One region of the Micromonospora sp. NPDC049274 genome, then DNA from elsewhere that is predicted to be linked to it. Evidence: riboswitches for the same ligand, from Rfam matches in the RefSeq annotation. Region 1 holds a riboswitch; the other holds the start of a gene.

What was found. A riboswitch is a leader RNA that binds a small molecule or an ion and turns the genes downstream of it on or off. The one in region 1 is predicted to bind thiamine pyrophosphate.
Region 2: linked by a shared signal. The riboswitch ahead of thiE (thiamine phosphate synthase) and the one ahead of AB0K10_RS30395 (ECF transporter S component) in region 1 are both predicted to bind thiamine pyrophosphate.

What each region holds. Positions count from the first base shown of each region.
Region 1 is NZ_JBFAQS010000024.1:9,304-24,839, reverse strand. It holds gene AB0K10_RS30450 (DUF4097 family beta strand repeat-containing protein) at 21-827, opposite strand; gene recO (DNA repair protein RecO) at 930-1,805, shown strand; gene AB0K10_RS30440 (isoprenyl transferase) at 1,814-2,614, shown strand; gene AB0K10_RS30435 (hypothetical protein) at 2,684-2,869, shown strand; gene AB0K10_RS30430 (thioredoxin reductase) at 3,092-3,292, shown strand; gene AB0K10_RS30425 (pirin family protein) at 3,289-4,050, shown strand; gene gndA (NADP-dependent phosphogluconate dehydrogenase) at 4,178-5,620, opposite strand; gene AB0K10_RS30415 (MTH1187 family thiamine-binding protein) at 5,766-6,062, opposite strand; gene AB0K10_RS30410 (hypothetical protein) at 6,354-6,803, shown strand; gene AB0K10_RS30405 (energy-coupling factor transporter transmembrane component T) at 6,961-7,761, opposite strand; gene AB0K10_RS30400 (ABC transporter ATP-binding protein) at 7,758-9,179, opposite strand; gene AB0K10_RS30395 (ECF transporter S component) at 9,308-9,895, opposite strand; TPP riboswitch at 9,973-10,077, opposite strand; gene AB0K10_RS30390 (alpha/beta fold hydrolase) at 10,185-11,015, shown strand; gene AB0K10_RS30385 (AAC(3) family N-acetyltransferase) at 11,054-11,860, shown strand; gene AB0K10_RS30380 (SIS domain-containing protein) at 11,857-12,606, shown strand; gene AB0K10_RS30375 (DUF6328 family protein) at 12,817-13,320, shown strand; gene AB0K10_RS30370 (acyl-CoA dehydrogenase family protein) at 13,550-15,472, shown strand.
Region 2 is NZ_JBFAQS010000002.1:538,260-553,795, reverse strand. It holds gene AB0K10_RS06135 (ThuA domain-containing protein) at 1-1,673, opposite strand, end outside; TPP riboswitch at 1,964-2,073, shown strand; gene thiE (thiamine phosphate synthase) at 2,068-2,691, shown strand; gene thiO (glycine oxidase ThiO) at 2,688-3,977, shown strand; gene thiS (sulfur carrier protein ThiS) at 3,968-4,168, shown strand; gene AB0K10_RS06115 (thiazole synthase) at 4,165-4,944, shown strand; gene AB0K10_RS06110 (thiamine phosphate synthase) at 5,034-5,795, shown strand; gene thiD (bifunctional hydroxymethylpyrimidine kinase/phosphomethylpyrimidine kinase) at 5,792-6,577, shown strand; gene thiC (phosphomethylpyrimidine synthase ThiC) at 6,595-8,187, shown strand; gene AB0K10_RS06095 (hypothetical protein) at 8,292-11,570, opposite strand; gene AB0K10_RS06090 (cupin) at 11,648-11,956, opposite strand; gene AB0K10_RS06085 (LLM class F420-dependent oxidoreductase) at 11,953-12,903, opposite strand; gene AB0K10_RS06080 (ABC transporter ATP-binding protein) at 12,906-13,691, opposite strand; gene AB0K10_RS06075 (ABC transporter substrate-binding protein) at 13,963-14,994, shown strand; gene AB0K10_RS06070 (ABC transporter permease) at 15,095-15,536, shown strand, end outside.

The sequences.
Region 1 (15,536 bases):
TCACCGCAGGCTGATCGACATCAACGTTGGCTGATCGACACGTCGCCGCTGCCGGCCGAGCCGTCGAGCACCAGGGACGCGGCCGGGTCGTCGGCGACGGTGATCCGGGCGTCGCCGGAGCCGGTGCTGGAGCGGACCCGGTAGCTGCCGGCCGGCACCACCAACGAGACGTCCCCACTGGAGGCGTGCAGACGTGCCGAGGCGGCCGTCTCCAGCTCGACTGTGACGTTGCCGGAACCGGCCTCCGCGTCCGTCGTGCCGCCCACCCGCCGAGCGGTGATGTCGCCGGAGCCGGCGCGCAGTCGCACTGCCGAACGGGCCTCGTTCAGCTCGATGTTGCCCGAGCCGGTCTCCACGTCGATCGCCCCGGCGACGTCGCTGATCCGCACGTCGCCCGAGCCCAGCCGCAGCTTCACCGCGCCGGTCTTGGTCAGCTCGACGTTACCCGAGCCGCTCTCGCCCTGCACGGTCACGCCCTCTCCAACTGTCACCTCGTACGAGACGCTGCACCGGTTGCCGCAGTCGGTGTCCAGCACCAGCTCGCTGTCCTTGATCTCGTACCGGGTCTTGGGTTCGCCGCCCTGGTAGCGCACCACCCGCTTGATCCGTGCCTCGCCTGCCGTGCCGGTACCGCGGACGATCACGTCCCCGGAGCCCCCCTGCACACGGATGGTGGTGATCTTCACCGCCTCGGTGTTGTCGTAGTCGAGCCGGCGGAAGGACAGGTTGTCGCACCCGGCGAGCAGGATGAGGGCGGTGGTCAGCCCCAACGCGACGGGCGCGGCGGCGCGGCGACGACGGACGGCGGTGGTCTGGTGCAGTGCCATGGCGAGCACGCTACGGCCGGTGACGAGCGGTGCGCATCGGGGTTCGTCCGCGCATCCACCCCGAGCCGACCCTGATTTCACACCCCGAGGGAGAATGGTCCGATGGCCGGGTACCGCCGACAGCTCTACCGCGACGACGCGGTGGTGCTGCGTGTGCAGAAGCTCGGCGAGTCCGACCGGATCATCACGCTGCTCACCCGCCGGCACGGCCGGCTGCGGGCGGTCGCCCGGGGGGTCCGGCGCACCATGAGCAAGTTCGGCGCCCGGCTGGAGCCGTTCGGTCACGTGGACCTCCAGCTCGCCGGTGACCCGAAGGGCAACCTCGGCAGCTCGCTGCACACCGTCAGCCAGGTCGAGGGCATCGAGCTGTACGGCAAGCGGTTCCTCGGGGACTATCCCCGCTACACGGCGGCCAGCGCGATCGCCGAGACGGCCGAGCGGCTGACGCCTGTCGAGCGGGAGCCGTCGCTGCGGCTGTTCCAGCTCACCGTGGGGGCGCTGAAGGCGCTGTCCCGGGGCGAGCACGCGACGACGCTGGTGCTCGACGCGTACCTGCTGCGCGGGATGGCCCTCGCGGGCTGGGCGCCGGCGCTTGTCGCCTGCGCGGTCTGCGGCACCCCCGGGCGGCACCGTGCGTTCTCCGTGCCGGCCGGCGGCGCGGTCTGCCCGGACTGCCGGCCACCCGGCGCGGCCCACCCCGCGCCGGCGACCATCGACCTGATGTCCGCGTTGACCACCGGTGACTGGGTGGTCGCCGACGCGACCGAGGCCGGTGTACGCCGGGAGTGCAGTGGCCTGGTCGCGGCGCACCTCCAGTGGCATCTGGAACGCGCGCTACGCTCGCTGCCGCTGGTCGACCGGGGTCCCTCGGTCGCCGGCACGGTCTCGCCGCCGGGCGGCGGTGGGGCTGCGATGCTCCGGCCACGCGGTGACGTCGAGGCCGGTGCGGACGGCACGAGCAGGGAGAGACCCGAGTGATCCGATCGATGAGGCCCGGCCGGCGCGAGCCGACGCCACCGACGCCGCACCCGTCCGGTGCCCGGCCGCCGGCGCTGCCGAGCGAGGCGGTGCCGAAGCACGTGGCGGTCGTGATGGACGGCAACGGCCGGTGGGCCAAGGACCGCGGGCTGCCCCGCACCAAGGGCCACGAGGCGGGGGAGCACAGTCTCTTCGACACCATCGAGGGCGCCATCGAGATGGGCATCCCCTACCTGTCGGCGTACGCGTTCTCCACCGAGAACTGGCGGCGCTCGCCGGACGAGGTCCGGTTCCTGATGGGGTTCAACAGGGACGTGATCCGTCGACGCCGCGACCAGTTGGTCGACCTCGGGGTCCGGGTGGTCTGGTCCGGGCGGCCGGGGCGGCTGTGGAAGAGCGTCATCTCCGAGTTGCAGACCGCCGAGGAGATGTCCCGGGGCAACTCGACGCTGACCCTGCAGTTCTGCGTGAACTACGGCGGGCAGGCCGAGATCGGCGACGCGGCCGCGGCGATCGCCCGGGACGTGGCGGCCGGTCGACTGGACCCGTCGAAGGTGACCGAGAAGACCGTCGCGAAGTACCTCTACCACCCGGAGATCCCGGAGGTGGACCTGTTCCTGCGGCCCTCCGGCGAGGAGCGGATCTCCAACTTCCTGCTCTGGCAGACCGCGTACGCCGAGCTGGTCTTCCTGGACACGCTCTGGCCGGACTTCGACCGCCGCCACCTGTGGTACGCGTGCGAGCTGTACGCCCAGCGGGACCGGCGCTTCGGCGGCGCGCTGCCCAACCCGGTGGCCCCGACGGCCTGAGCGAGGCTTACCGACACGTCACGCTGGGTATCAGGAACGTCAGACAGCCACTGACGGAGGTGAACCCACATGATCCAGAAGCGCATTGCCCAGTGGGCGGTGATGGCCGTCGCGGTGCCGCTGGCCGCGGCCGGCGCCCGCCGGCTCAGCCACACCCTGGAGGCCCGGCGTGGTCCCTCCGGGGCGACCCGGCTGCTGACCAGGGGCGCGGATCTGATCCGCCCGCAGAAGGCCAAGCGCCGCCGGTTCTGGTAGGTCCCGACTCTTCGGCGCCGCCCGCACGAACGCGGGCGGCGCCTTCTCGTTCCCGCACACCCCCGTGGGGCGCGTCGGTGGGCGTGGCGGTGCCGCTCGGGCGGTTGGCCCGGGATGTGCGACTGTTCGCAGGTGGTGCGGGATGGGGGCGGGTAGGGTCCGGAGGTGGCGGGATGATGGCGGTTTGGGGTGGATATGCGGGATCTCCGATACAAGATGATCATGGCGTTGAACGCGGCCGATCTGGGTGACCCGATCTGCGAGCAGGTGGCCGAGATCTGCGCCGAGATAGCCGAGCAGCACTGTGCGGAGTTCGGTCACACTCCACAGCTGCGTACCGGTGAGATCGCCGAGCTGGCCACCGGCGAGCCGGCCCTGGCCTGGGCGCCGACGACCCCCGACGCCGGGCAGCGTGCCTGGTGACCGCACCCGCGCCGTCGGTCGACCTGCGTCGCGCCGACGACCGGTTCGCCACCCGCATCTCCTGGTTGGACTCCAAGCACTCCTTCTCGTTCTCCCGGCACTACGACCCGGCCAACACCCATCACGGGCTGCTGCTTGTCAACAACGACGACGTGGTCCGGCCGGGCGCCGGCTTCGAGACCCACCCGCACGAGGACATGGAGATCGTCACCTGGGTGCTGCGCGGCTCGCTCGTGCACCAGGACTCCACAGGCCACTCCGGAGTGATCTACCCGGGCCTGGCGCAGCGGATGAGCGCCGGCACCGGCATCCTGCACTCGGAGAAGAACGATGCCTGGCGGCTCAACAACCAGGAGCCGCACAGTGATCCGGTGCACTTCGTGCAGATGTGGGTGCTCCCCGACGAGCAGGGCGTCGACCCCGGCTACGAGCAGTTGGAGATCGAGGACGAGTTGCTGCGCGGCGGCCTGGTGCCGATCGCCTCCGGGATGGACCGCTACGACGGCGCGTCCGCGATCCGGATCCGCAACCGGTACGCGACCCTGCACGCCGCCCGACTCGGCCCCGGCGACGAGGTCACCCTCCCGGACGCGCCCTTCGTGCACCTGTACGTCCCGGACGGCACGGTGACCCTGGAGGACAGCGGCCCCCTCGGCACCGGCGACGCCGCCCGGCTCACCATGACCGGCGGCCGGCGGGTGACCGCCGACGAGCCGGCCGAGATCCTCGTCTGGGAGATGCACGCCACCGTCGCCTGACCGGTGCCCCCGACGCCTCCCGTCGGGCCCATGATCACGCTCGAACACAGATGTAGGGGCCTCCCGTTGTCGGGAGACCCCTCCATCATGGATTCAGCGCGATCTTGCGGGCGCGGAGCGCTCCCCGCTACGCCGGGGACTCGGTCTTGTCACCGGCCCAGGTGGTGTGGAACGAGCCCTCCCGGTCGACGCGCTGGTAGGTGTGCGCGCCGAAGTTGTCCCGCAGGCCCTGGATCAGCGCTGCGGGCAGCCGCTCGGCGCGCAGCGCGTCGAAGTACGCCAGCGACGACGAGAACGCCGGCGTCGGCACACCCGCCCGAGCGGCGTCGGCCACGACCCGCCGCCAGCTCGGCACACCGGCCGCGACCGCCTCGGCGAAGTACGGTGCCACCAGCAGCGTGGGCAGGTCGGGCTGCTCGTCGTACGCCTCGCGGATGCGGTTCAGGAAGCGGGCGCGGATGATGCAGCCGCCCCGCCAGATGGTCGCCGTGCCACCGAGGTCGATGTCCCAGTTGAACTCCTGGCTGCCGGCCCGGATGTGGTCGAAGCCCTGCGCGTACGCGACGATCTTGGAAGCGAGCAGCGCCCGGCGGACGTCCTCCACGAACGCGTCCCGGTCGGCGACCTGCCATTGCTCACCCGCGTCCGGGAATGCCCGACGGGCGGCCTCGCGCTGGTCGACGTGCCCGGACAGCGAGCGGGCGAACGTCGCCTCGGCGATCCCGGTGATCGGAATGCCCAGGTCGAGGGCGCTCTGCACCGTCCACCGGCCGGTGCCCTTCTGCTCGGCCCGGTCCTGCACGACGTCGACGAACGCGCGACCGGTCGCCGCGTCGGTGTGCGCGAGCACGTCGGCGGTGATCTCGATGAGGAACGACTCCAACTCGCCGCTGTTCCAGTCGCGGAAGATCTCCGCGATCTCCGCCGGCTTCGCGCCCAGACCGGCCCGGAGCAGGTCGTACGCCTCGGCGATGAGCTGCATGTCGGCGTACTCGATGCCGTTGTGCACCATCTTGACGAAGTGCCCGGCGCCGTCCGGCCCGACGTGCGTGCAGCACGGCACGCCGTCCACCTGAGCCGCGATCTTCTCGAACATCGGCCCGAGCTTCGCGTACGACTCGGCGGAACCGCCAGGCATGATGCTCGGCCCGAGCAGCGCGCCCTCCTCACCACCGGAGACGCCTGTGCCGCTGAAGTGCAGCCCCTGCGCGCGCAGCGCCTCCTCCCGGCGGCGGGTGTCGGCGAAGTGGGCGTTGCCGCAGTCGACGATGATGTCGCCCTCGTCCAGCAGCGGCACCAACTCGTCGATCACCGCGTCGGTGGGCGCACCGGCCTTGACCATCACGATCACCGCGCGGGGCCGTTCCAGCGCCGCCACGAAATCGGCCATCGACTCACCGGGCACGAAGGTGCCCTCGTCACCGTGCTCGGCGACGAGACTGCGGGTGCGCTCCGGTGACCGGTTGTGCACCGCCACGGTAAAGCCGTTGCGGGCCAGGTTGCGGGCCACGTTCCGGCCCATCACCGCCAGCCCGGTCACGCCGATCTGCGCCGTCGCCTGCTCAGCCATTCGTGCCGCCACCTCTCGCCGTCGAACTATCCTGCTGCGACCGTATCGCGGCGGACGGCATCGTGGGCGGGTCGTCCCACGGCGGGTCACTGCCTGGTCGCGGCCCGTCCGCGCTGCGCGTCGACATCCCGAACGGCAGTAACGCTCACCCCTGGGCCAGTCGATCCTCCACACGCGCCACCTTCGCGGTCAGCGCGTCGGTGACCCCGGGCCGGACGTCGGCCTTCAGGACGACGCTCACCCGGGGCGCCTGCGCGGCCACCACGTCGACCGCCCGCTTCACCACCGCCATCACCTCGTCCCACTCGCCCTCGACGGTGGTGAACATGGCATCGGTCCGGTTGGGCAACCCGGACTCGCGGACCACCCGTACCGCATCGGCGACCAGGTCACCCACGGAGTCGCCGCCACCGAGCGGGGTGATCGAGAACGCGACAAGCATGCGCCGATCGTGTCAGGAAAACCGGGTGCGCGTGCGGTCGGGCAGTGGTTAGGGTTCGGACATGCGCAACTGACGCCCCACTTCCCGAGCCGGCCCGCCGTCCCGCGACCGCGGTCCGTGCGCTCCCGGGCGTCGCGCGTCTCCGTCCACCGTTCGGCGGTGTCGACCCGGCCCGATCCCCGGTGAGCAGTCCCTTCCCATTCGACCGTCGCGTTGCCACGGTCACCAGCCGACCCGACCGACCGCCGGAGCGCAGGACCGCCGGGACGGTCGGCACCGAAGGAGGCCCGGATGCCTGCCAAACGCAATCCGAGAAAGACCCGTACCGCCGCGTCGACCCCACTGGGCACCGACCTGGCGGCCGACCACGGCCCGCTCGCACCCACCCACCCGGACCTCCCGGTCGAAGCGATCGCGCCGGCGCTCCCGGCGGCGCTGACCGGGCCGGCGACGTTGACCGAGCCGACGTTCACCGGGCCGGCGCTGCCGGCGGCGCTGACCGGGCCGGCGCTGCCGGCGGCGCTGACCGGGCCGGCGCTGCCGGCGGCGCTGACCGGGCCGGCGCTGGCCGTGGACGTGCCGGCGGCGGTCGACGCGCCGGCGGTGGAAGACCTGCCGGAGACCGCCGGGCGGCCGACGGCGCCGACGGCCGGGCCACCGCAGGCCGGCGGTGACCGCGCGGGTGGCGGCCGCAGCCAGCGGGCCGGTCAACCGCGCCGCTACGCCTTCCGACGGAGCTGACCGACCCCCGCACCGCCGGGGCGGCCGGGGGGTTGATGCACTCAAGGTCGGCGACGTGGGGGTATCCGGGCATCTGGATGCCCCCATGTCGGCGATGTGGAGTGACCAGGGCGCCTGTGTCCCGGAGGTGGGGAGAGGAGCGGAGGTGGGGAGAGGATCAGCCGGTCAGGGGGCGGAAGGCGCCGAGGAGGACGCTCGTCGTCAGGGCCGCTCCGGCCAGCGCGGCCGCCCCGGCGATCAGCAGCCCGTCGGCGAGGCCGAAGCGCTGGTGGCGGGCGACGGTACGGGGTGTGTCGCCGTCGAACCCGCGCGCGTCCATCGCGACGGCCAGCCGGGTGCCCCGGCGGATCGCCCCGACCAGCAGCGCGAACGCCGTGGACGCGAACAGCCGCAGCTTCGCCACCGGGTTGCGTCCGGCGTCGACGCCGCGCGCCCGCCGGGCCATGCTGATCATTTGCCACTCCTGGCCGAGCAGCGGCACCAGCCGGAACGCGGCAAGCGCGCCGATGGCGAACCGCGCCGGCGCCTTCGCGTTCTGGATCAGCGCGTCCGCCAGGTCGGTCGGGTCGGTGGTGGCGAAGACGATCACGCCGGGCAGGGCCACCGCGAAGATCCGCAGCACCAGACCGAGAGCGGTGCCCAGCACGCCGGTGCTCACCAGCACCGGTCCGACGTCGAGCAGGACCCGGCCGGACTGGTCGGCGGCGAAGAGCACAAGCGTGACCAGGATGCCGGTGGCGCTGAGCAGCAGGGGCAGGGCCCGCCGGGCCAGCACGCGGTAGCGGACGCCGAACAGCGGCAGGACGGCGAGTTCGACGGCGATGGCGATCGCCGGCGCCACCGGGTCGAGCGTCGCCAGCAGGGCGAACGAGAAGACCAGGGCGGCGGCCACCTTCGCCACCGGGTTGCGTCGGGCCAGCGGGGCGCCGGGCGCGGCGACCGGTTCGATGCTGATCATCCGCGCTCCAGGGTCACGGTCCGGTCGGCGAGCGCGGCGACGAAGTCCAGGTCGTGGGTGACCGCGACCACGCCGTGGCCGGCGTCGCGCAGGTCGGCGAGGAGATCGACAAGCTCCCGCCAGGTCCGCCGGTCCTGACCGAAGGTCGGTTCGTCGCAGATCAGCAGGCGGGGCGCGGTGGCCAGGGCCGTCGCCACGCTCAGCCGCCGCGCCTCCCCACCCGACAGGGTGTACGGGTTGGCCGCCGCGAGTCGGGTCAGCCGCAGCCGTTCCAGCAGACCCGCGACGGTCTCCCGGACGGCCGCCTCGGGTTGACCCGTCCGGCGGGGACCGAGCGCCAACTCGTCGAAGACTGTTCCGGTGACGAACTGGTGTTCCGGGTCCTGGAACACCGACCCGATCCGCCGGGTCAGCGCGGGTGCCCGCCAGCGGTGCGGGGGAGCGCGGTGGTCGGCTCCGGCCAACTCGACCGAGGCGGTGACCCGGCCGACGCCCGGTTTGAGCAGACCGCCGAGCAGCAGCGCCAGTGTGGACTTCCCGGCGCCGTTGGGTCCGCGTACCGCGAGGGCCTCTCCGGCGCGTACCGCCAGGTCGGTGTGGCCCAGCCGCGGCGGCAGGCCGAGCCGGTCGGCGGTGAGCAGGACGTCGCCGGGGGCGGCGGTGGCCGTGCGGGGCGCGATGGGGTGACCGGGCACCCAGACGCCCTCGGCGGCGAGGGTGTCGCCGTGCGCGGCGAAGACCGCGTCGGGCGTTCCGTCCGCGCGGACGCCGCCGCCGGGCTCCAGGACGACCACCCGGTCGACAAGTGGGAGCGCCTCGGCGACCCGGTGTTCGACAAGGATCAGTGTGGTGTCGGCGTCCAGTGCGCCCGCCACCGCGCGTCGGACCAGGGCGGCCCCGTCCGGGTCGAGGTTGGCGGTCGGCTCGTCGAGCAGCAGGAGGCCGGGCCGCAGGGCCAGCGCGCCGGCCAGGGCGAGGCGTTGCTGCTCGCCGCCGGAGAGCGCGGCCGTCGGCCGGTCCCGGGGGTACGGGAAGCCGACCCGCCGCAGCGCCTCGTCGACCCGGGGCCAGATCTCGTCTGTCGGCACGCCCCGGTTCTCCAGCCCGAACGCGACGTCGTCGCCGCTGCGCGCCATCACCAGTTGGCTCTGCGGGTCCTGGAAGACGATGCCGACCCGTTCTCGCGCCTTGCGGGGGTCGAGCCCGTCGATTTCGACGGTGCCCTCCTGCTCGCCGGAATCCTCGGGCAGCAGCCCGGCCAGCGCGCTGAGCAGGGTGCTCTTGCCGGCCCCCGATGGCCCGAGCAGCAAAATCCGTTCCCCGGCCTCCACCCGCAGATCCACCCCGCGCAGAGCCCAGGTCCGCCGCCCGGCATGCCGCCACCCGAACCCTCGCAACAGAACCCCGCCCCCCACCACACCCACCCCCTCCCGGGCCTCGGCTCCACCCTGCACGGTCGATCATGAGGTTGACGGTGGTTATGAAGATCCATCCGCCCGTCAACCTCATGATCAGCGCGGAGTGGGGGTGGGGGTGGGGTGGGAGGTTAGATCAGGGCTCGGTTCTGGCCTGCGGGGAAGCGGTCCAGGGCGCCGGTGTTGGCCAGGGCGCGGGTGAGCAGCCAACCGCCCGCACCGGCGATCACGGTGGAGCTGACGATGGTGAGCAGGGCGTACGGGATGCGGTAGTCGCCCAGCGCGTAGTCGACGTTCCAGATGAAGAAGTCGAACAGCGCCGCGCTGAGACCCGTCAGCGCACCGGCGAGCACGGCGGTCGGCAGCCGGTACGACCGGTACCGGAAGGCGGCGAACGCCAGCTCGGCCCCGAGGCCCTGCACGATGCCCTGAGGGATCACCGTGCCGGCCCACTGGCTGCCCAGCAGCGCGGAGACGACCGCGGCGACCGTCTCGCAGTAGAGCGCGGCGCCGGGCTTGCGGATGACCAGGCCGCCGACCACGGCCGGCAGCAGCCAGACGCCGTAGATCAGCGTCTGCGCCGGCGGGAAGAAGGCGAAAGCCCCCTCGGTGGCGCTCCAGACCAGGCCCCAGGCCCAGAAGATGACGCCGAAGGCGACCGCGATCACCGAGGCGACCACGATGTCGATGGTGCGCCAACGGCTTGTGGTGTTGTCCATGCTGTGCTCCCAGTTCAGTGGAACGAACCAGGAGAAGACGCACGCCGCGCGTCCGGTGGCACCGGACTCACGGCGCGGCTGGAGGTCGACCGAACTCCCTGCGCTGGCATTACCCAGATCAGGTTCGAGGGTCTGCGGGCGTGCCCGCACTCTCAGCGCTGTGCGCTCCCCTGTCGGATGTGAAGTTGTCTCGCTGACGCTAGCACCGACCAGGGGTAACGGCCCAGCAGGGCAGCCAGTCACCTGCGCGTCCGGACCGGCGCGGCGGCGGCTGGGTAGGCTGACGATCATGCAGGTCGACGCGCGAGGTCTCACATTCGAGGTACGCACCGGCGGCCCGTCCGACGGCGTTCCCGTCCTGCTGCTGCACGGCTTCCCGCAGCACAGCGGCGAGTGGGACGAGGTCGTGCCGGCACTGCACGCGGCCGGGCTGCGCACGTACGCGCTGGACCAGCGGGGTTACTCGCCGAACGCCCGGCCGGAGGCGGTGGCCGCGTACCGGATTCCCGAACTGGTCGCCGACGCGGTGGCCGTGCTCGACGCGCTCGGTGTGGACGCCGTCCACCTCGTCGGCCACGACTGGGGCGCGATCGTGGCCTGGGCGGTGGCCGCCGCGCACCCGGATCGGGTCCGTACGTTGACGGCGGTGTCCGTGCCGCACCCGGCGGCCATGGCGCACGCCCTCGGCAGCGACACCGAGCAGAAGGCCCGCTCGTCGTACATCGCGCTGTTCCGCAAGCCGGGCAAGGCCGAAAAGGTGCTGCTGGCGTGGCACGCGACGGCGCTGCGCAGGATGCTCGGCGGGGTGGGCGACGCCTCCCGGGTGAACCGTTACGCCGATCCGATGCGGGAGCCGGGCGCGCTCACCGCCGCCCTGAACTGGTACCGGGCCCTGTCCCGCGCCGACCTGGCCGGCGTCGGTCCGGTCGCCGTGCCCACCACCTACGTCTGGAGCGACCGGGACATCGCCATCGGGCGTACCGCCGCCGAGGCGTGCGCCGCAAACGTCACAGGTGACTACCGCTTCGTACCGCTGCCCGGGGTGACCCACTGGATCCCGGACGCCGCGCCCGCCGCGCTGGCCGAGGCGGTCCTGGCCCGGGTCGCCGGGACGGCCTGAGCCGTGCCGGGCCGACGAGCGCCGGGGGGAGGCGCGCCGTGACGACCCCCGCCGACGGGCTGGGCACCCGCCGCTCGCTCGCCGCGCAGTTGCGCCTACTGGGTGTACGCCCCGGCTCAACGGTGCTGGTGCACGCCGGGATGCGCCCGCTGGGCTTCGTCTGCGGTGGGCCGCAGGCGCTGGTGCTCGCCCTGCGCGACGCGCTCGGCCCGGACGGCACGATCGTGGTGCCCACCCACACCCCCGACAACAGTGACCCGGCGCAGTGGCGCAATCCGCCGGTGCCGGTGGACTGGTGGCCGCTGATCCGCGCCGAGATGCCGGGCTTCGACCCGGCGGTCACGCCGAGCCGGCACATGGGTGTGTTCGCCGAGACGGTCCGCTGCTGGCCCGCGGCGCTGCGCAGCGCGCATCCCCACGTGTCGTTCGCCGCGCTCGGGCCGACGGCCGAGCAGGTGGTCGCCGGGCACGGCCTGGCCGACATGCTCGGCGCGGGCTCGCCGCTGGCCCGGCTCTACGACCTGGACGCCGACGTGCTGCTGCTCGGGGTGGACCACACCGTCAACACCTCGCTGCACCTGGCCGAATATCGCCTCCCGGCGCTGGTTCGCGAGCGACTGGGCGCGGCGGTGCGTACGGCCGACGGCGGCCGCGAGTGGGTGTGGTGGCAGGACGTCCGGCTCGACGCGAGCGACTTCGGCGCGTTGGGCGGGGACCTGGAGGCCACCGGGGCGGTGCGCTCCGGCCCGGTCGGCGCCGGGACGGGGAGGTTGGTACGCCAGCGGGCGGCTGTCGACTTCGCGGTGCAGTGGATGGCCCGCAACCGGACGACGGAGGATCTATGAGTGTGAGCGCCGAGGACTACCTGGCAGTGGTGACCGAGACGATCGGCCGGGTGTCCACCAGCCAGCGGGAGGCGGTGGGGCGGGCCGCCGACCTGATCGCGGAAGCGGTCCGCGCCGACGGGGTGGTGCACGCCTTCGGCACCGGGCACTCCGAGGCCCTGGCCATGGAGATCGCCGGGCGGGCGGGTGGCCTGGTGCCCACCAACCGGATCGCGCTGCGTGACCTGGTGCTGCTGGGCGGCGAACCGGCCGAGCGTCTCGGGCCGCTGCTGGAGCGGGATCCGGAGGTGGCGCACCGGCTCTGGGAGTTGGCCCCCGTACGGCCGGCCGACGTCTTCGTGCTCGCGTCGAACTCAGGGGTCAACGGCGCGATGGTCGAGTTTGCCACGCTGATCAAGGAGCATGGTCACCCGCTGGTGGCGATCACCTCGGCGCAGCACTCCGGGCGGATGGCGTCCCGTCACCCGTCCGGGCACAAGTTGGCCGATCTCGCCGACGTGGTGCTCGACAACGGCGCGCCGTACGGCGATGCGACGCTGCCGCTGCCCGGTGGTGGCGCGGTCGGCGCGGTCTCGTCGATCACGGCGGCGCTGCTGGCGCAGCAGATCACCGTGGAGGTGGTAGCCCGTTTACTGGCGGCGGGGGAGCGGCCTCCGGTCTACCTGTCGGCGAACATCCCGGACGGCGACGCGCACAACACGGCGCTGGAGGCCCGGTACGCCGGCCGGATCCGCCGCGGCTCCTGACACCCGGCGGCACGCGCGGGCGGCGTGGCCAGCGGCGTGGCGGCGGCGTGGCGCGGCCAGCGGCGTCGCGGCGACCGGGCGATGGCCGGCGGGTGACCGGCAGATGGCCGGGACGTGTCGTGAACCTGTTTCGCGCTCGGTCGTGGAGGGCATTGGCGTTGCTGCCGGCGGCCGGGACCGCCGGCAGTAACGTCTGACCGGAGGTAGCGCGTGTCCAAGGAGACCGAGAAGCAGCGTTGGCAACGCAACTTCGCCGACCTGTTGCAGGAGCTGCGGGTCGCCCAGACCGGCGTGCAGATCCTCTTTGCCTTCCTGCTCACCCTCCCGTTCAGCAACGGCTTCACCCGGACCAGCGAGTTCCAGCGGGACGTCTACATCGTCGCCCTGCTCGCCGCGGCCGCCGCCACCGCGTTGATCATCTCGCCGGTGGCGTTCCACCGGGCGTTGTTCCGCCAGGGGCGCAAGCCGGAGCTGGTGCGGTTCGCGCACCGGATGGCCACCGGCGGCCTCGCCTTCATGCTGATCGCGATGGTCAGCGCGGTGCTGCTGATCACCGACTTCGTGCTGGACCGGCCGATCGCCTTCGTGCTCAGCGCGGTGGCTGGGCTCTGGTTCCTCGCGTTCTGGGTGATCCTGCCGTTCGCCCGACGCAACTGGGGCGACGACGACATCGACGACGAGGACGACGACCCGGATGCGGCCGGCGGTCGCTGAGCACGTCGATCCGCCCGCACCGCTACCCCTGGGTAACAACCGGGGGTAGCGTGACGGTAGTCACGTACGTCGACGCGGTCCGCGCCGGTCCGGCCGGGCGGCCGGGGGACGCGTAACAGCCGCAGCCGCACCGAGCTTCGAGGGGGCAGCCGTGACCACGACGCAGAACGGCCGACCGGCACCGGACGGCCCCGAGCCCGCGGCCGACACCGCCGGCGCCGCCGCCCCGTTGCCCACCGAGGCGGGGCAGGTCTCGGAGAAGGAGGCCCGGCAGGTCGCCGAGGCTGCCCGGGAGTCCGCCTGGGACCGGCCCAGCTTCGGCAAGGAACTGTTCCTCGGGCGGTTCCGGCTCGACCTGATCGACCCGTGGCCCACCTCCGACCCGGACGACGTGGCCCGCGCCGAGGAGTTCCTCGGCCGGTTCCGCGACTTCCTCACCTCCGAGGTGGACGGCGCGGCCATCGAGCGGGACGCCTCCATTCCGGACTCCGTGTTCCACGGGCTGGCCGACCTCGGCGCGTTCGGCATGAAGATCGATCGGAAGTACGGCGGCCTCGGGCTGAGCAACCTGCACTACTGCCGAGCGCTGATGCTGGCCGGCTCGGTCAGTCCGGCGATCGGCGCGCTGCTCTCGGCGCACCAGTCGATAGGTGTGCCGCAGCCGCTGAAGATGTTCGGCACCGCCGAGCAGAAGCAGCGCTTCCTGCCCCGGCTCGCCGCCGGGGAGGTCTCCGCGTTCCTGCTCACCGAGCCCGACGTCGGCTCCGACCCGGCCCGGCTCGCCACCACCGCAGAGCCGACCGAGGACGGCACCGGCTACCGGCTCAACGGTGTGAAGCTCTGGGCCACCAACGGCATCGTCGCCACCCTGCTGGTCGTGATGGCCCGGGTGCCGGCCGCCGAGGGGCGGCGCGGCGGGATCACCGCGTTCGTGGTGGACGGCGACAGCGCGGGCATCACAGTGGAACGGCGCAACGAGTTCGTCGGCCTCCGCGGCTTGGAAAACAGCCTGACCCGGTTCCACGACGTGTTCGTGCCGGCGGAGAACGTCATAGGTGGTGAGGGCAAGGGGCTCAAGATCGCCCTGACCACGCTGAACACCGGCCGGCTCTCGCTGCCGGCAATGTGCGTGGGCGCCGGCAAGTGGTCGTTGAACGTGGCACGCGGATGGGCCGCCGACCGGGTCCAGTGGGGTCGGCCGGTGGGCGAGCACGAGGCGGTCGCCCAGAAGCTCTCCTTCATCGCCGCCACCACGTACGGCATGGAGACCATGCTCGACCTCTGCTGCCTGCTCGCCGACGACGACCGCAACGACATCCGGATCGAGGCGGCGCTGGTCAAGCTGTACGCCAGCGAGATGGCCTGGAAGATCGCCGACGAGCTCATCCAGATCCGGGGCGGGCGTGGCTACGAGACTGCCGACTCGCTGGCCGCTCGTGGCGAACGTCCGGCCAACGTCGAGCAGGTGCTCCGGGACCTGCGGATCAACCGGATCTTCGAGGGCTCGACCGAGATCATGCATCTGCTGATCGCCCGAGAGGCGGTCGATGCCCACCTGTCGGTGGCCGGCGACATCATCGACCCGGAGGCGGGGCTCGGCCGCAAGGCCCGCGCCGGCGCAAGAGCGGGCGCGTTCTACGCGAGGTGGCTGCCCACCCTCGCGGTCGGCAGGGGCCAGAGCCCGTCGGCGTACGCCGAGTTCGGCCCCCTGGCCGCGCACCTGCGCCAGGTGGAGCGGTCGTCGCGCAAGCTGGCCCGGTCGACGTTCTACGCGATGTCCCGCTGGCAGGGAAAGATGGAGCGCAAGCAGGCGTTCCTCGGGCGTGTGGTGGACATCGGCGCGGAGTTGTTCGCGATGTCCGCCGTCTGTGTCCGGGCGTCCGCCGAGCGCGACACGCGGCCGGAGAACGTCGAGCTGGCCGACCTGTTCTGCCGGCAGGCCCGAGTCCGGGTGGACGCGCTGTTCACCGCCCTGTGGGACAACACCGACTCCGTAGACACGGCCGCCGCCAAGCGGATCCTCGCCGGCCGCTACGCGGGCCTGGAGGAGGGCGTCGTCACCCCGTCCGACGAGTTGCCCTGGGTGGCCCGCTGGTCGCCCGGCCCGTCGACCGCCGAGGACGTCCGCCGCCGCATCCCGCCGAAGCCGTAACGCAGGCCGCCCGTCGGTAGTGTCGGGCCGCCCGGCTCCCCGCGGGCGGCTGCCGGGGCGTCGC
Region 2 (15,536 bases), on a different contig from region 1:
CAGTACGGCCAGCCGTAGTTGCCGGGGGTGACGACGTTCCACTCGACCAGGCCACGGGGGCCCCGGTCCGGGTTGTTCGCGTTGGCGTCCGGCCCGTAGTCCCCGACGTACAGCGTGTCGGTCTTCGGGTCGGTGCCGATCCGGAACGGGTTGCGGAAGCCCATCGCGTAGATCTCGGGACGGGTCTTCGCGGTGCCCGGCGCGAACAGGTTGCCCGTCGGAACGGTGTACGTCCCGTCGTCCTCCGGGTGGATCCGGATCACCTTGCCGCGCAGGTCGTTCGTGTTCGCGGAGGTGCGCTGCGAGTCGTAGTCCTGACGGCCCGCCCGCTCGTCCAGCGGCGCGTACGCGTTCGACTCGAACGGGTTGGTGTTGTCGCCGGTGGCCAGGTAGAGGTTGCCGGCGCTGTCGAAGGTCATGCTGCCGCCCGCGTGGCAGCAGGTGTTGCGCTGGGTGTCGACCCGCAGCACCTGCTTCTCGCTCGCCGGGTCGATGGTGTCGCCGGTCACCGTGAACCGGGACAGCAGGTTGCGCGTGACGCCGTCGTTCGGGGCGTAGTAGAGATACACCCACTTGTTGGTGGCGAAGTCCGGGTCGAGCCGGATGCCGATGAGGCCGTCCTCGTTGCCGGTGAAGACGTCCAGGTCGACGGCGGTGACGGTGCTACCGGTGTCCGGCTTGATGATCTGCACCCGGCCGTCGCGCTCGATGTAGAAGACCCGGCCGTCGGGCGCGATGTCCAGCTCCATCGGATTACTGGTGTTGCTGTCCAGGGTGATCTTCTCGAAGCTGGAGGTCTTCGAGGCGCCGCAGTCGGCGTCGACCACGCCGGCCGCCGTCTGGATGCCGCCGAGCAGGTGCTTGAGGAATTCGGGCTCGGCGTACGACTCCCGGGTGTGCCCGCCCCCCGTGTACCAGGAGCGGCCACCGTCGAAGTCCTGGCACCACGCGGTCGGGTGGTCGGCGCCCATCGCGCCGGCGCCCGGGGTGTAGCTCTTCTCGTCCAGGCTGGCCAGCACGTGCACGTCCGGCCGGGGGTTGGTCTGGAAGTTGTACCACTCGTCGAAGCGGGACCAGCGGTCCGGCAGTCCGGCGGTGGACGGGTGGGCATGGTCCTCCACCTTGACGGTGGCCTGCTGGTTCTGGGGGTGGTTGGCGAAGTACGCGCCGACCAGTTCGCCGTACCAGGCCCAGCTGTATTCGGTGTCCGAGGCGGCGTGGACGCCTGCGTAACCGCCGCCGGCCTTCACGTACCGCTCGAAGGCCGCCTGCTGGTCGGCGTCGAGGACGTCACCGGTGGTGGAGAGCCAGATCACGGCCTTGTACTTGGCGAGGTTGGCGTCGTTGAACGCGGCGCCGTCCTCGGTGGTGTCCACAGTGAACCCGTTGGCCGCGCCGAGTTGCTGGATGGCGGCGATGCCTGTGGGAATTGCGTCGTGCCGGAAGCCTGCGGTCTTCGAGAAGACCAGGACGGAGTAGGGGTCGGCCGCTGCGGCCTTCGGCGCCTTCGGCGCCACCTGGGAGAGCGGAGCCGCGACAGGCACGTCTCGCGCGGGGATCTGCGCTCCGGCCGGAGCGGCCTGCGCCGGCGACCCGAGCAGGGTCGTCGAGGCGAGCGCTAGGGAGAGCAGGGTAGCGGTGAGTGGTAAACGGGCACGACGAGAACGGGACACGCCGCCTCCAATGTCGCGGTGGACAGGAATCGCGGGGGCCGGCTCGCCGAAGACCGTCCCGGATGGAGCCGGTGGGGACGCCGTGCCAGGGCGTCCACGCCGGCATTTTGTCGAATCGCTGAACAAATTAATTCTGGTGTATCGATGTCGGGCAAGATGCCGGCGGGTAACGGTTCTGCAACGGCGGGCGACATTCCGAACAGGACCGGAGAAAGCGCCCCATCGATGGAGCCGTGGTGGCCGACGACCCCTCCCTTGGCAGACCCGGGGATCTGTCGTACGGTGACACGCAAGTAACCCACGGGAGCCCGGTGTACCGGGCTGAGAGGGGGGCTGACAGCCCCCGACCGTCGAACCTGATCCGGGTAATGCCGGCGCAGGGAGGAGCGTTGCCGTGCCGTCCCTTGGACGACTGCATCTGATCACCGACACCCGACCCGGGCGCGATCCACTCACAGTGGTCCGGGCCGCCCTCGCGGCGGCCCGCGCCGACCTCGTCGTGCAGGTCCGGGTGGAGGACTCCGCGACCGACCGCGAGGCGTACGACCTGGCCGGCCGGGTGTTGGCGCTCTGCGCCCCGTACGGAGCGACCTGCCTGGTCAACGACCGGCTGCACGTGGCGCTCGCGGTGGGCGCCGCTGGAGGGCACGTCGGGGCCGACGACCTGCCGGTCGCCGCCGCCCGGCACGTGCTCGGCCCGACCGGCGTGCTCGGCGCCACCGCACGCGCACCGCAGACGGCGGTCGCGGCGGTTGCCGCGGGCGCCACCTACCTGGGCGTCGGACCGTGCCACGCCACCACCACCAAGGACGGCCTGCCGGATCCCATCGGGCCCACCGGTGTGCGCGCCGTCGCCGACGCCGTCGACGTGCCGGTCATCGCGATCGGCGGGGTGACCGCCGACCGGGTGCCGGCGCTGCGGGCCGCCGGGGCGTACGGGGTGGCCGTGGTCGGTGCGCTCTCCGCCGCCGCCGACCCGGCCGGCGCCACCGCCGAGCTGCTCCGGGCCCTGGCGTGACGGGATCGGCCGCCCCCACCGTCGACGTAGCGGTGGTGGGCGCGGGGCCGATCGGGCTCGCGATCGCCTGGCGCTGCGCCACGCGCGGACTACGGGTGGCGGTGCACGACCCGGCCCCCGGGTCGGGGGCGTCGGCGGTCGCCGCCGGAATGCTCTCCCCGGTCGCCGAGGCGTACTTCGGTGAGCGGCGGCTGACCGAGCTGCTGGTGGCGTCCGCCGCCCGCTGGCCCGGGTTCGCCGCCGAGCTGACCGAGGCGAGCGGCACCGAGATCGGCTACCGCACCGAGGGCACCCTGATGGTCGGGCTGACCGGCGACGACCTGGCCGAGGCGCGCCGGCTGTGGGCGTACCAACAGGGGTTGGGTCTGCCGGTGACCCCGCTGCGCCCCAGCGAGCTGCGCGACCGCGAACCGGCGCTCGCCCCTCGGGTGCGCGGCGGCGCGTTCGCGCCCACCGACCACCAGGTCGACCCCCGGCTGCTGGTGCCGGCACTGCGCACGGCCGCGCAGCGGGCCGGCGCGGCGTTCGTGCCGCGGCCGGTCCGGAAGCTGTCCGATGTGGACGCGCGACTCACCGTGGTCGCCGCCGGCTGCGGGGCCGCCGTGCTCACCGGCCTGCCCGTGCGGCCGGTGAAGGGCCAGATCCTGCGGCTGCGCGCGCCCGGCGGCGTCACGCCGGGCTTCCGGCACGTGATCCGGGGGTACGCCGACGGCGAGCACGTGTACCTGGTGCCCCGCGCCGACGGCGAGGTGGTCCTCGGCGCGACCGTCGAGGAGCGTTCCGACACCACTGTCACCGCCGGCGCCGTGCAGCGGCTGCTGCGTGCCGGCGTCGACCTGCTGCCCGAGCTGACCGAGTACGACCTGGTCGAGGCGGTCGCCGGTCTGCGGCCCGGCACTCCGGACAACGCGCCGATCCTCGGGCCGCTGCCCGGTCGGCCGGATGTGCTGGTCGCCACCGGTCACCACCGGCACGGCATCGTGCTCACCCCGATCACCGCCGACACGATCGCCGACCTGGTGACCACAGGCGTGCCCGACCCGCTGCTCGCATCCTTCGGCGCGGGCCGATTCACCGACACGCCACCGCCCGGATCCGGCGACGTGGGCCGGTTCGCTGACACGCCACCGGTCCGTCCCGGCGACGTGGCGCGGCCCGGCGCGGGTGACCTGGGCGGACGCCGGTGCGCCGTCGCGTCGTCGGCCGGGATCGACGACGTGATGCCGGCTGGCGCGGGGGACCCGAGCGGACCTGCACGAACGACCGAGGAGGACCTGTGGAGTTGACGGTGAACGGGACCGGGCGCAGCGTCCCCGGCGGCGCGTCGGTGGCCGACGTCGTCCGTGACGTCGCCCCGCACCAGCGTGGCGTCGCGGTCGCGGTCAACGGCGAGGTGGTGCCCCGGGCCGGCTGGCCGGTCACTGTGCTGCGCGACGGCGACCGCGTCGAGGTGCTCACCGCCGCGCAGGGCGGGTGAGCGGCGTGTCGTTCGACCTGGGTGGGGTGGCCTTCACGTCGCGGCTGATTCTCGGCACCGGCGGCGCCGCGAACCTGCACGTTCTGGAACAGGCGATCCGGGCGTCCGGCACGGAGCTGGTCACGCTGGCGCTGCGCCGGGTGGACACCGCCCCGGGCACCGCCGGAGGGCTGCTCGACCTGATGGACCGGTGCGGGGTGCGGCTGCTGCCGAACACCGCCGGCTGCCACACCGCCACCGAGGCGGTGAAGGTGGCCCGGCTGGCGCGCGACGCGTTCGACACCGACTGGGTCAAGCTGGAGGTGATCGGCGACGAACGGACACTGCTGCCCGACGGCGTGGAACTGCTCCGCGCCGCCGAGGAACTGGTCGCCGACGGCTTCACGGTGCTGCCGTACACCAGTGACGACCCGGTGCTCGCCCGCCGCCTCGCCGATGTGGGGTGCGCCGCGGTGATGCCTGCCGGCGCGCCGATCGGCTCGGGGCTCGGAATCGGCAACCCGCACCACATCCGGCTGATCCGTCAGAGCGTGGACGTGCCCGTGATCCTGGACGCCGGCATCGGCACGGCTTCCGACGCGGCCCTGGCCATGGAGCTGGGCTGCGACGCGGTCCTGCTGGCCAGCGCGGTGACCCGGGCCGCCGACCCGGTGGCGATGGCGACGGCGATGCGGTACGCGGTCGAGGCCGGTCGGCTGGCCGCCGGTGCGGGTCGGATCGCCCGTCGCTTCCACGCCCTCGGATCCACCCCCGACGAGGGAAGACCAGACCTGTGACCGGGCGGACGGGCTCGGCGGCGCCGACGGGCTCAGTGACTCCAGATCTTGGTACGAAACGGCCCTCGGAGGGGCGCTTTCTCACCAAGATCTCGGCGATCCGGGGGATCGTCGTGCTGACCGACCGCCGGCAGGCACGGCGACCACTTGTTGACGTCGTGGCGGCCGCCGTGGCCGGAGGAGTGCGGGCCGTTCTGCTGCGCGAGAAGGACCTGCCCCGAGCGGAGCGTGCCGCCCTCGCGGTCGATCTGCGCCCGATCCTCACGGAGGCGGGCGGGACGTTGATCGTGGCCGGCCCGGATCCGCTCGACGGCGACGCCGTGCACTTGCCGGCCGCCGGTCCCTACCCACCACCGCGGTGCGGCCTCGTCGGCCGCTCCTGCCACGACGAGGCGGAGTTGCTCCGACTCACGAGTGAGGACTACGTCACCCTGTCGCCCGTCTTCCCGAGCCGCAGCAAACCCGGCTATGGCCCGCCCCTGCGACCCGACGGTCTCGCGAGCCTGATCCGGCGTAGCCCGGTGCCGGTCCTGGCCCTCGGGGGAGTGGAGACACCAGAGCAGGTAAGGGCCTGCGTCCGTGCAGGAGCCGCAGGGGTGGCAGTGCTGGGCGCGATCATGCGAGCCAAAGACCCCACCGAAACAGCCGCCACACTCTGCGGCGCCTTTCGAGAGGCGGTCACCCCCAAGCTGCCCGAAAGCTGGCACGGGCTCATGGAGGTCTCCCGGTCAGGGCTGCGGCCGACCGTGCCCACGCAGGGATCAAGCCTGACCGCCCGGAGTGGGCACGGGCGGCCGCAGCCCCAAACCCCAACCACATACAGCCAGACCGCAACCGAGGAAAGCCCGTGACCCCGAAGACCATCCTCACCATCGCCGGCTCCGACTCCGGCGGCGGCGCTGGCATCCAGGCCGACCTGAAGGTCTTCGCGGCGCTCGGGGCGTACGGAACCAGCGTCCTCACGGCGGTCACCGCCCAGAACACCCGTGGCGTCGATGCCGTCCTGCCGCTGCCGCCGCGCACGGTCACCGAGCAGTTGGACAGCGTCCTCGCCGACTTCACGGTGAGCGCGGTCAAGACGGGAATGCTCGGCACGCCCGCCGTCGCCGATGCGGTGGCCCAGGCCGCCCGGGACGGCCGGCTGCCCCAACTCGTCGTCGATCCGGTGCTGGTCGCCACGAGCGGCCACCGGCTCGGCGTGGTGGGCGCGGTGGAGCGGCTGCTTCCGTACGCCCGGGTGGCGACGCCGAACTGCGCGGAGGCCGCGGCCATCACCGGACGCGGAGTGGACGACGTGGCCGGGATGGTCGTCGCCGCGGAGGCCCTTGCCGCCGGCGGCCCGGAGTACGTGGTGGTCACCGGCGGTGACCTCGGTGGGGACGAAGCGGTCGACGTGCTGCACGGGGACGGCGTCACGACCGTGCTGCGCGGGCCACGGGTGGACACCCGGCACACCCACGGCACCGGGTGCTCGTTCTCGGCGGCGATCGCCGTGCGGCTCGCGCTGGGCGATCCGGTGCCGGCGGCGGTCGGGGCCGCCAAGGAGTACGTGCTCGGCGCGCTGTCCGGCGCGCGGGGTTGGGAGCTGGGCGCGGGGCGCGGGCCGCTGGATCACTTCGGCTGGTCCGCCTGATCACCAGGGAGGTTGTCATGCAGGCACGAGGCAAGGTGTACGTCGAGGGGTCACGGCCGGATGTGCGGGTGCCGTTCGCCGAGGTGGCGCTGACCGGGGACCTACCGCCGGTGCGGCTCTACGACACGTCCGGCCCGGGGTCGGACCCCGAGGTGGGGTTGCCCGCGATGCGCGGACCGTGGATCGCCGAACGGGGTGACGTGGCGCCGGTGCGGGGCGCGGGTACGCCGCTCGCCGGTGTGGACGGACGTCGTCCGACGCAGCTGGCGTACGCGCGGGCCGGTGTGGTGACGCCGGAGATGGAGTTCGTGGCGATCCGGGAGAACGTCGACCCGGAACTCGTGCGGGCCGAGATCGCCGCCGGTCGGGCGGTGCTGCCGCTCAACGTCAACCACCCGGAGTGCGAGCCGGCGATCATCGGTAAGGCGTTCCTGGTCAAGGTGAACGCCAACATCGGCACGTCGGCGGTCAGCTCGTCGGTCGCCGAGGAGGTGGAGAAGCTCACCTGGGCCACCCGCTGGGGCGCCGACACCGTGATGGACCTGTCCACCGGCAAGCGGATCCACGAGACCCGCGAGGCGATCGTGCGGAACTCGCCGGTCCCGATCGGTACGGTGCCCATCTACCAGGCCCTGGAGAAGGTCGGCGGCGACCCGGTGAAGCTGAGCTGGGAGGTCTTCCGGGAGACCGTGATCGAGCAGGCCGAGCAGGGCGTCGACTACATGACTGTGCACGCGGGGGTGCTGCTGCCGTACGTGCCGCTGGCCGTGGACCGGGTCACCGGGATCGTCTCCCGGGGCGGCTCGATCATGGCGGCGTGGTGCCTGGCCCATCACGAGGAGAACTTCCTCTACACCAACTTCGCCGAGCTGTGTGCACTGCTGGCGAAGTACGACGTGACGTTCTCCCTGGGTGACGGGCTGCGCCCCGGCTCGATCGCGGACGCCAACGACGAGGCGCAGTTCGCCGAGCTGCGTACGCTCGGCGAGCTGACGAAGATCGCCTGGGAGTACGACGTCCAGGTGATGATCGAGGGCCCCGGCCACGTGCCCATGCACAAGATCAAGGAGAACGTGGACCTCCAGCAGGAGTGGTGCCACGAGGCGCCGTTCTACACGCTCGGTCCGCTGACCACCGACATCGCGCCCGCGTACGACCACATCACCTCGGCGATCGGCGCCGCGATGATCGGCATGTTCGGCACCGCGATGCTCTGCTACGTCACGCCGAAGGAGCACCTCGGCCTGCCGGACCGCGACGACGTGAAGGCGGGCGTGATCGCGTACAAGATCGCGGCGCACGCGGCGGACCTGGCCAAGGGCCACCCCGGCGCGCAGGAGTGGGACGACGCGCTGTCGAAGGCGCGGTTCGAGTTCCGCTGGGAGGACCAGTTCAACCTCTCGCTGGACCCGGAGACGGCGCGGTCGTACCACGACGCGACACTGCCCGCCGAGCCGGCGAAGACGGCGCACTTCTGCTCGATGTGCGGCCCGAAGTTCTGCTCCATGAAGATCACCCAAGAGCTCAAGGAGTACGCGGCCCGCGGCATGAAGGACAAGTCGGAGGAGTTCGTCTCCGGGGGCGGCAAGGTCTATCTGCCGCTCGCCTGACCTGGTGCAGCATGATCGACTCGGGTTCACGGAAGTCGGGGTGTCCGGGAGCGGTGGACAGCCCGGGTTCCAGGAACCCGAGTCGATCATCCGGGATCGGGTGGTCAGTCGCGGTGGTGACGGCCGGTGGAGCGCAGCGAGCGACGGCCGTTCTCCTGCTCCGGCTCGTTGTCCGCGATCGGCTTGCCGAGCCCGGCGACCCAGTCGACGAACTCCTCGTCCTGCGTGGGCAGCGACTCTGCCTCATCCGCTGCGGGCCGCTTCTCCTCCTCGGCCCGAGCCCTGTTACGCCGGAACAGGCCACCGAGTCGTCCCCGCCGGGAGGACTGCTCCACGTCGTCCGTGGACGCCGGCGCGGCCCGCCGAGCAGCGCTGTCCGGCCCGTCGCTGTCGGCGGCGCCGGACGCGCCCCTGTCGGTGGTGCCCGATGCGCCGCCCTGCTCAGGTATGCCCGGACCAGCCGACGCCGGCAGGACAGATCCCACCACGGCGGACGCGCCGGTAGCCTCGCCGACCCGACCGCGCCGGCCGACGCCTTTGTCGGCCGTGCCGACGCCTTGGTCGGTCGCGCCGACGCCTTGGTCGGTCGTGCCGACGCCCTGGTCGGTCGTGCCATTGTCCCGGTCGGTCGTGCTTGAGGCGCGGTCTCTCGACCGGCCCCGGCCGAGTTTGGCGGCGGTCGGGCTGCCCTGGTCCGGCATGCTGGCAACCTGGTCGGTCGGCCCGCCTCGGTCTGCCCCGCTGATGGTCGGACCTGTCGGCCCGCTCTGGTCCGGTGTGCTGGCGCTCTGTTCCGGCGTGCTGGTGGTCCGATCCGATTCGGCGCGCCGACTGGTGTTGAAAGCGTCCCAGGTGCTGGCGCGGCTCAGGTCCGGCAGCGGCGCCCGGTGCCGGAAGCGGGGCGTCCAGTCCGACTCCTCCGCGGCGACGGGAGCATCCGGAGCGGCCGGTTCGGGTTCGGTAGTCCCCGTCGCCGGTGTGGTGGTCCACGCCGAGGTGACCGGCCAGGCCGGTGCCGCTGGAGTCCAGCGGTCGGTCGCCGGGCCGTCGGCAGTCGCCTCGCGGAACAACGAAGCGTCGCCATCGCCCTCGGTCGCGGCCGGTTCGGCGCGGCCCGTCCCGAACGCGTCGACTGGGGCGGGATCAGCAGCCGGGACGGTGGTGCCCTCCGGCTCGGCGCTGGCGGCAGAGCCGCGCGGGCTCGTCCCGCCGTTTCCGATGGCCTGATCCTGCGGATCTTTCCCGCTGGTCTGCTCTCCCTGGCTGGGTTCGGTGCCCTGGCCGGGCAGTGCAGCGTCCTGGTCGACGGGTCCTGCGAAGTCAACGCCGGTGCCGTCGGTGGCCGCGCCGGAGCGGGCCGGCCGCCTGGTGCGCCCACCGGTCGATCCGGCGGCTGCTGCTGTGCGGTCGGCGGTCGGTCCGGTTGTTGGCGCATTGTCAGCGGTGGCCTCAGCCGGTGCGTGGGCGTCGCCGTCGGCGAGGTTCGGTTCCGAGCCGACGGGAGTGGGAAGGCCCGCGCCAGTCGCGGGCGCGTGCGGTCCCGGCGTGCTCGGCTCGACCGGCGTGGACTTCGATTTGCGCGTACGGCGTGGCTTGGGTGCCGGTGCGTCGGCCGTGCCGTCACCCGCGCTGCCCGTGCTCGACGTGCCCGCGCTGCCCGTGCTCGGCGTGGCCGCGCTGCCCGTGCTCGGCGTGGCCGCGCTGCTCGCGGCCGGCGTGCTCGCGCTGCTCGCGGCCGGCGTGCTCGCGCTGCTCGCGGCCGGCGTGCTCGCGCTGCTCGCGGCCGGCGTGCTCGCGCTGCTCGCGACCGGCGTGCTCGCGCTCGGCGTGCCCGCGCTCGGCGTGCCCGCGCTCGGCGTGCCCGCGCCGCTCGCGCTCGGCGTGCCCGTGACCGTTTCGGGTGTCACCTGGGCCGTCGGGCCGCTTGTCGTGTCGTCGCTGCCCGGCTTGTCGCCACCGGCCGTGGTCGTCGTCGTGCTGCCGGTCGGGTCGTCGGCCTCCGTGACGGGTGTCGGTTTGGCGGCACCGATGGTGTCCCCGTCCCGGCTCGACGGGGTCGACTGTCGCCCGGCGGTGAACTCGCCCGTCGGGTCGGTCAGCCAGGAGGCGGGGGCCGGCGGGTTGGTCGCGCGGTCGTGCTGCCCGCTCGGGAGAAGCACGTCCTGGGTCGGGGCAACCGTCGTCGGCAGGGCCCCGGTGGTGTCGGCGTGCTGGCGGCGGCCGGCCGGCCGGGAAGCCTCGCGCGGGCGCGCCGCGTCGGCGGGGACCGGGCCGTGCTGGCCGCTCGCCGTGGTCGCCGGCCAGTCCCAGTGGGCGGGGACGGTGCGTACGGTGGCGGTGTCGTCGGCGGCGCGCGGACCCGGACCGGTCGTCGCCAGTTGCCCGCCGGTGCGGGTCGCGTCGGTGGTGGGCTCGGTGTCGCGGTGGTCGTCACCCGTCGACGGTGCCGCTTCGGTGCCCGGCAGCGGCGGGCCGGCCGGCAGTGGGCGCAGGATGTCGCTCGGCTCGATCGCCTGGGAATCGGCGCTGCGCGCGCCGACGGGCCAGCGCAGCAGGGCGGCGGCAGCGGCGCCGAGGGCGCCGGCGAGGATCGCGATCAGCGCGCCGTAGTAGGGGGTGGTCTGGTAGCGGTCCACCGCGTCGCCGGGGCCGGCGGTCAGGTAGGCGAATGCCAGCAGCACCGGGCCGGCCACCCCGGTCGCTGCGCTGACCAGCGGGACCTGGCCGCGCCAGCGGGCAAGCCCGGCGGTAGCCGCGCCCGCGAGCAGCGCCACCATGGGCAGCAGGAGCAGCGCCAGGCGCTGGGCGGCGGCGTCGTCCAGCCAGTTCGGTTCGAGTACGCCGAGTCGGACGGTGGGCAGCGGGCCGGCCGTGCCGAGCGACGGCAGGACGGAGATCAACGCCAGCAGCCAGACCGCCCCGGCCACGGCCGCCATGTTCCAGCCCAGTTCCGGTCGGAACAGCACGGCGATGGCTGCGCCCGCTCCGATGACCGCCCCGAGGATGGCGCAGATACCGACCGCCCAGACCGGGTCCACCGAGATCAACTCGGCGGCGCGGGCGGGCTGCATGCAGAGTGGGGCCACGGCGGTGGCGCCGAGCGCGGCCGCACCGCCGATGGCCAGTTGCCGGCCGGTGCTGGCCGGCGGGGCGTCCCGGCGGGCCAGGCGCCCGGTCAGGACGGCGCCGGCGACGGCGGCGTTCGCGGCGAACCAGCCCACCCAGACGAGCTGGGCCGGCCACTGGTTGACTGTCGTGCCGGTGAAGGCGCCGGTGAGTCGTACGATGCCGAAGCCGTACGCGACACCGAGCTGGCCGGCTCCGGCCAGCACGCTCACCCCGAGCGCCGTGAGCAGTAGTCTGCCCCAGGTCCGAAAGGCCATGTCCGGCACGTTACGCACCTGGTACACCCGATCGCCACCGGCGCGCCGCGCGGCGTGGTGGCCGGCCCCCGGCGCGTCTACTTGAGTTCGACCAGCCGGGCCAGGTATGTCGTGTCCCCGACATTGGTGAGCATGTGTACGGCACCGGGGTCCCGGTAGACGACCCCACCGGTTGGCTCGTCGGCGTCGATCCGAGTGCCGTCGATGGTCTGGACGACGTTCTTCGCGCCCTGGATCGCCACCACCAGGTAGGGGTGGTCATGCCGGTGCAGGGGCTGCCGCTCGCCCGGTTCGAGCCGGATGTGCCAGACCCGGACCCGGTCGTTCTCGTACACGATCTCCTGGCCCACCGGCCCGAGTTCGGTGCCGTCGATCACGTCGGTCATCGTCCAGCCTCCAGTTGGGGGAGCACCTCGGCGGCGATCAGTTCGAGGTGGTCGAGGTCGTCGAGGTCGGTCATGCGCAGGTGCACCCGGGTGGCGCCGATCTCGGCGAACTCGCCGATCCGCTGCACGAGCTGCGCGGGCGAGCCGACCACCGGGTCCTCCGGTGGCAGAGCGCTCTTCTCGTGCAGGGGCGCGGCCCGGAGCTGCGCCTCGGCGTCGGTACGGCCGATGGCCACCACGATCCCGGCGGAGAGGACCAGCGGCGCCCGGCCGGCCTCGGTCCGACCCACGCGGTCGCACGCCTCCCGCACCCGGTCGTACGCCGTGGCGGTCTCGGCCACGGACTTGAACGGCATGTTGAACTCGTCGGCGTAGCGGGCGGCCAGTTCGGGGGTCCGCTTGGGACCGCGCCCGCCGACGATGATCGGCGGTCCGGGCACCTGCACCGGCTTGGGCAGCGCGGGCGCGTCCACCAGCCGGTAGTGGTCACCGGTGAAGCTGTACGTCTCGCCCACCGGGGTGGCCCACAGCCCGGTGATCACCTCAAGCTGCTCGGCCAGTCGGTCGAAGCGCTCGCCGACGGCCGGGAACGGGATGCCGTACGAGGTGTGCTCGCGCTCGTACCAGCCGGCGCCGATGCCGAGGTCGACCCGGCCGCCGCTCATCTGGTCGACCTGCGCGACGAGCACGGCGAGCGGGCCGGGCAGTCGGAAGGTCGCCGACGTGACCAGGGTGCCGAGCCGGATCCGGCGGGTCTCGCGGGCCAGCGCGGCGAGGGTCAGCCAGGCGTCCGTCGGGCCGGGCAGGCCCGGGTCGGCGCCCATCGACTGGTAGTGGTCGGCGCGGAGGAAGCCCTCGTAACCGCCATCCTCGACCAGTCGGGCGAACCGGAGTTGCGTGTCGTAGTCGGCGCCTCGGTGCGGCTCGGTGAAGACCGACACCCGCATGGTCATCGTCCCTCCATGCCGGCCGCGGCCGGCTGGTCGCGTTCCATCAACAGCTCGTGCAGGTCGGCGCTGACCCGGGCGACGTCGGCGAGATGCGCGTTGCGGCCCAGGGTGCGGGGTCGGGGGATGGCCACCTCGACGACCTTGCGGATCCGCCCGGGGCGAGGGCTCAGCACGACCACCCGGTCGGCGAGCAGCACCGCCTCGTCGATCGAGTGGGTGACGAAGACGATTGTCGGCTTGTTCTCCATGTGCACGCGCTGCAGTTCGCCGGAGAGTTCCTCGCGGGTGAGCGCGTCGAGCGCGGAGAACGGCTCGTCCATCAGCATCACCCGGGGTTCGCCGATGAGCGACCGGCACAGCGACACCCGCTGCTGCATGCCACCGGAGAGTTCGTGCGGCAGCCGCTTCTCGAACCCGGCCAGCCCGGCCACGTCGAGGAGTTCCCGGGCACGCTCGCGGTGCTTGGCGCGGCTCCAGCCGAAGATCTCCACCGGCAGCAGCACGTTGTCCAGCACGCTGCGCCACGGCAGCAGCGCCGGCTTCTGGAACAGCATGGCGATGTCGCGGCGGGGCCGGGTGATCGGCGTACCGGCCACGGTGATCTCACCGGAGGTCAGCGGAAGCAGCCCGGCGATCAACCGCAGCAGGGTCGACTTGCCGCAACCGGAGCGCCCGAGCACGGCGACGAACTCGCCCTCGGCGACGTCGAGGTCGATGCCGCGGAGGGCCTCGACCTGGCCGGATCGGCCCTCGAAGGTACGCGACACCCCGGACAGTCGGATCATCTGCGGCGTACCTCCGCTGAGTGGACGGTCAGGAATCCGACAAAGGCTAGCTGCACCGTTGACATCTCGCACCGTCCGGGGTCGTCGTCAGGTTGTTTCCGTTCCGCAACCCGATACGCCTGGCGTCACAACTGTGGACTTCTCGTACGCTGTGCCCGCGAAGAGTCCCCTCACGATGGCGGTGCCCGGCTTCGACCCCTCCCGCCGGTCCCGTCGCGACAACCCCCTCCGGTGGCCTGCGGCCCCGGTCGGAAAGGACATGGTGCTACTGATGAGAAGGCTGACCCGTACGGTCGCTACGGCCGCGCTGGCCACCGCCCTCGCCCTCGTCTCCGCCTGCAGCAGCGGGTCGGACAAGTCCGACGACGCCAAGGGCGGCAAGGGCGAATCGTTGCAGAAGGTGACCTACCTCACCTCATTCGGCAACTTCGGACGTGACTCCTACGCCTGGGTGGCGAAGGACAAGGGCTTCTTCAAGGAGGCCGGCTTCGACGTCGACATCAAGGCGGGTCAGGGCACCGGTGGTGTGATCCAGACCGTCGTCGGCGGCAAGGCGGACTTCGGGCCGATCGACCTCACCGGTGGTCTGCTCCAGCTCGGCAACGGCCAGGCCAAGGACTTCACGGCCGTGGCCGCGATCCAGCAGCGCACGATGGCCGGCATCGCCACGGTCGAGGGCAAGAACATCAACTCGCCCAAGGACCTGGAGGGCAAGAAGCTCGCCGACACCCCCGGCTCCGTGGTCCGCAACCTGTTCCCGACGTACGCCCGGCTCGCCGGTGTGGACGCCAGCAAGGTGACCTGGGTCAACGGTGAGGCGCAGGCGCTGATCGGCACCCTGGCCAGCGGGTCGGTGGACGGCATCGGTCAGTTCGTCGTCGGTCAGCCGACCATCGAGGCGGTGGCCCACAAGAAGGCCGTCATGCTGCCGTACAGCAACGTGATGCAGGACCTCTACGGCAACGTGCTGATCACCTCCTCGAAGACCGCCAAGGAGAAGCCCGAGATGGTGAAGCGGTTCACCGCGGCGCTGCTCAAGGGCCTGGAGTACAGCCTGGCGAACTCCAAGGAGGCCGGCGAGATTCTGAAGAAGAACGTCGACGCCGCCAACCCGGTGGCTGCTGCCGCCGAGCTGGACCTGATGGCCGCGTACGTGCGTTCCGGCAACTCCGGCACCGCCATCGGCACGCTGGACAGCGGCCGGGTCGCGAAGAGCATCGCGATCCTGCAGGGCGCGGGCGCGCTCAAGCAGAACATCACCCCCGAGCAGATCATCGACTTCAGCCTCGCGCCGAAGGCCTGATCGTCCGGTCGTCACCAGGGGGTACGTCCCGCCGGATCCGGTGGGGCGTACCCCCGTCGCTCGTCGGCCCCCAGGGCCGTCGAATTTCGAGGAGGACAAGATGGCCGACGTCCGGTCAGCCGAGCCGGCGGTGACGGCGCCCCCACCCCCGGGCGCCGGCCGGGAGGCACGTCGGGCGGGTCGGGGCGCCGGCCTGCGTGCGGGGGCCGGGGCGGCGCTGCTGCCCGCGGCCGGCCTCGTGGTGGCCCTGGCCGCCTGGTGGCTGATCGCCCGGCTGGAGCTGGTCCACCCGGCCGCCCTGCCGCCGCCGGGTGACGTGCTCACCGCGTTCGTCGACAAGCCCGCCCAGATGCTGGAGCACACCTGGGCCACCCTGCTGGAGATCCTGGTCGGCTTCGTCCTGTCAGTCGCCGCCGGTGTCCTGATCGGACTGTCTCTGGCCAGCTCCCACACGGTCGAGCGGATGTTCACCCCGCTGCTGGTCGCGGTGAACGCCGTGCCGAAGATCACCCTGGGCCCGCTGCTGGTGGTGGCGCTGGGCT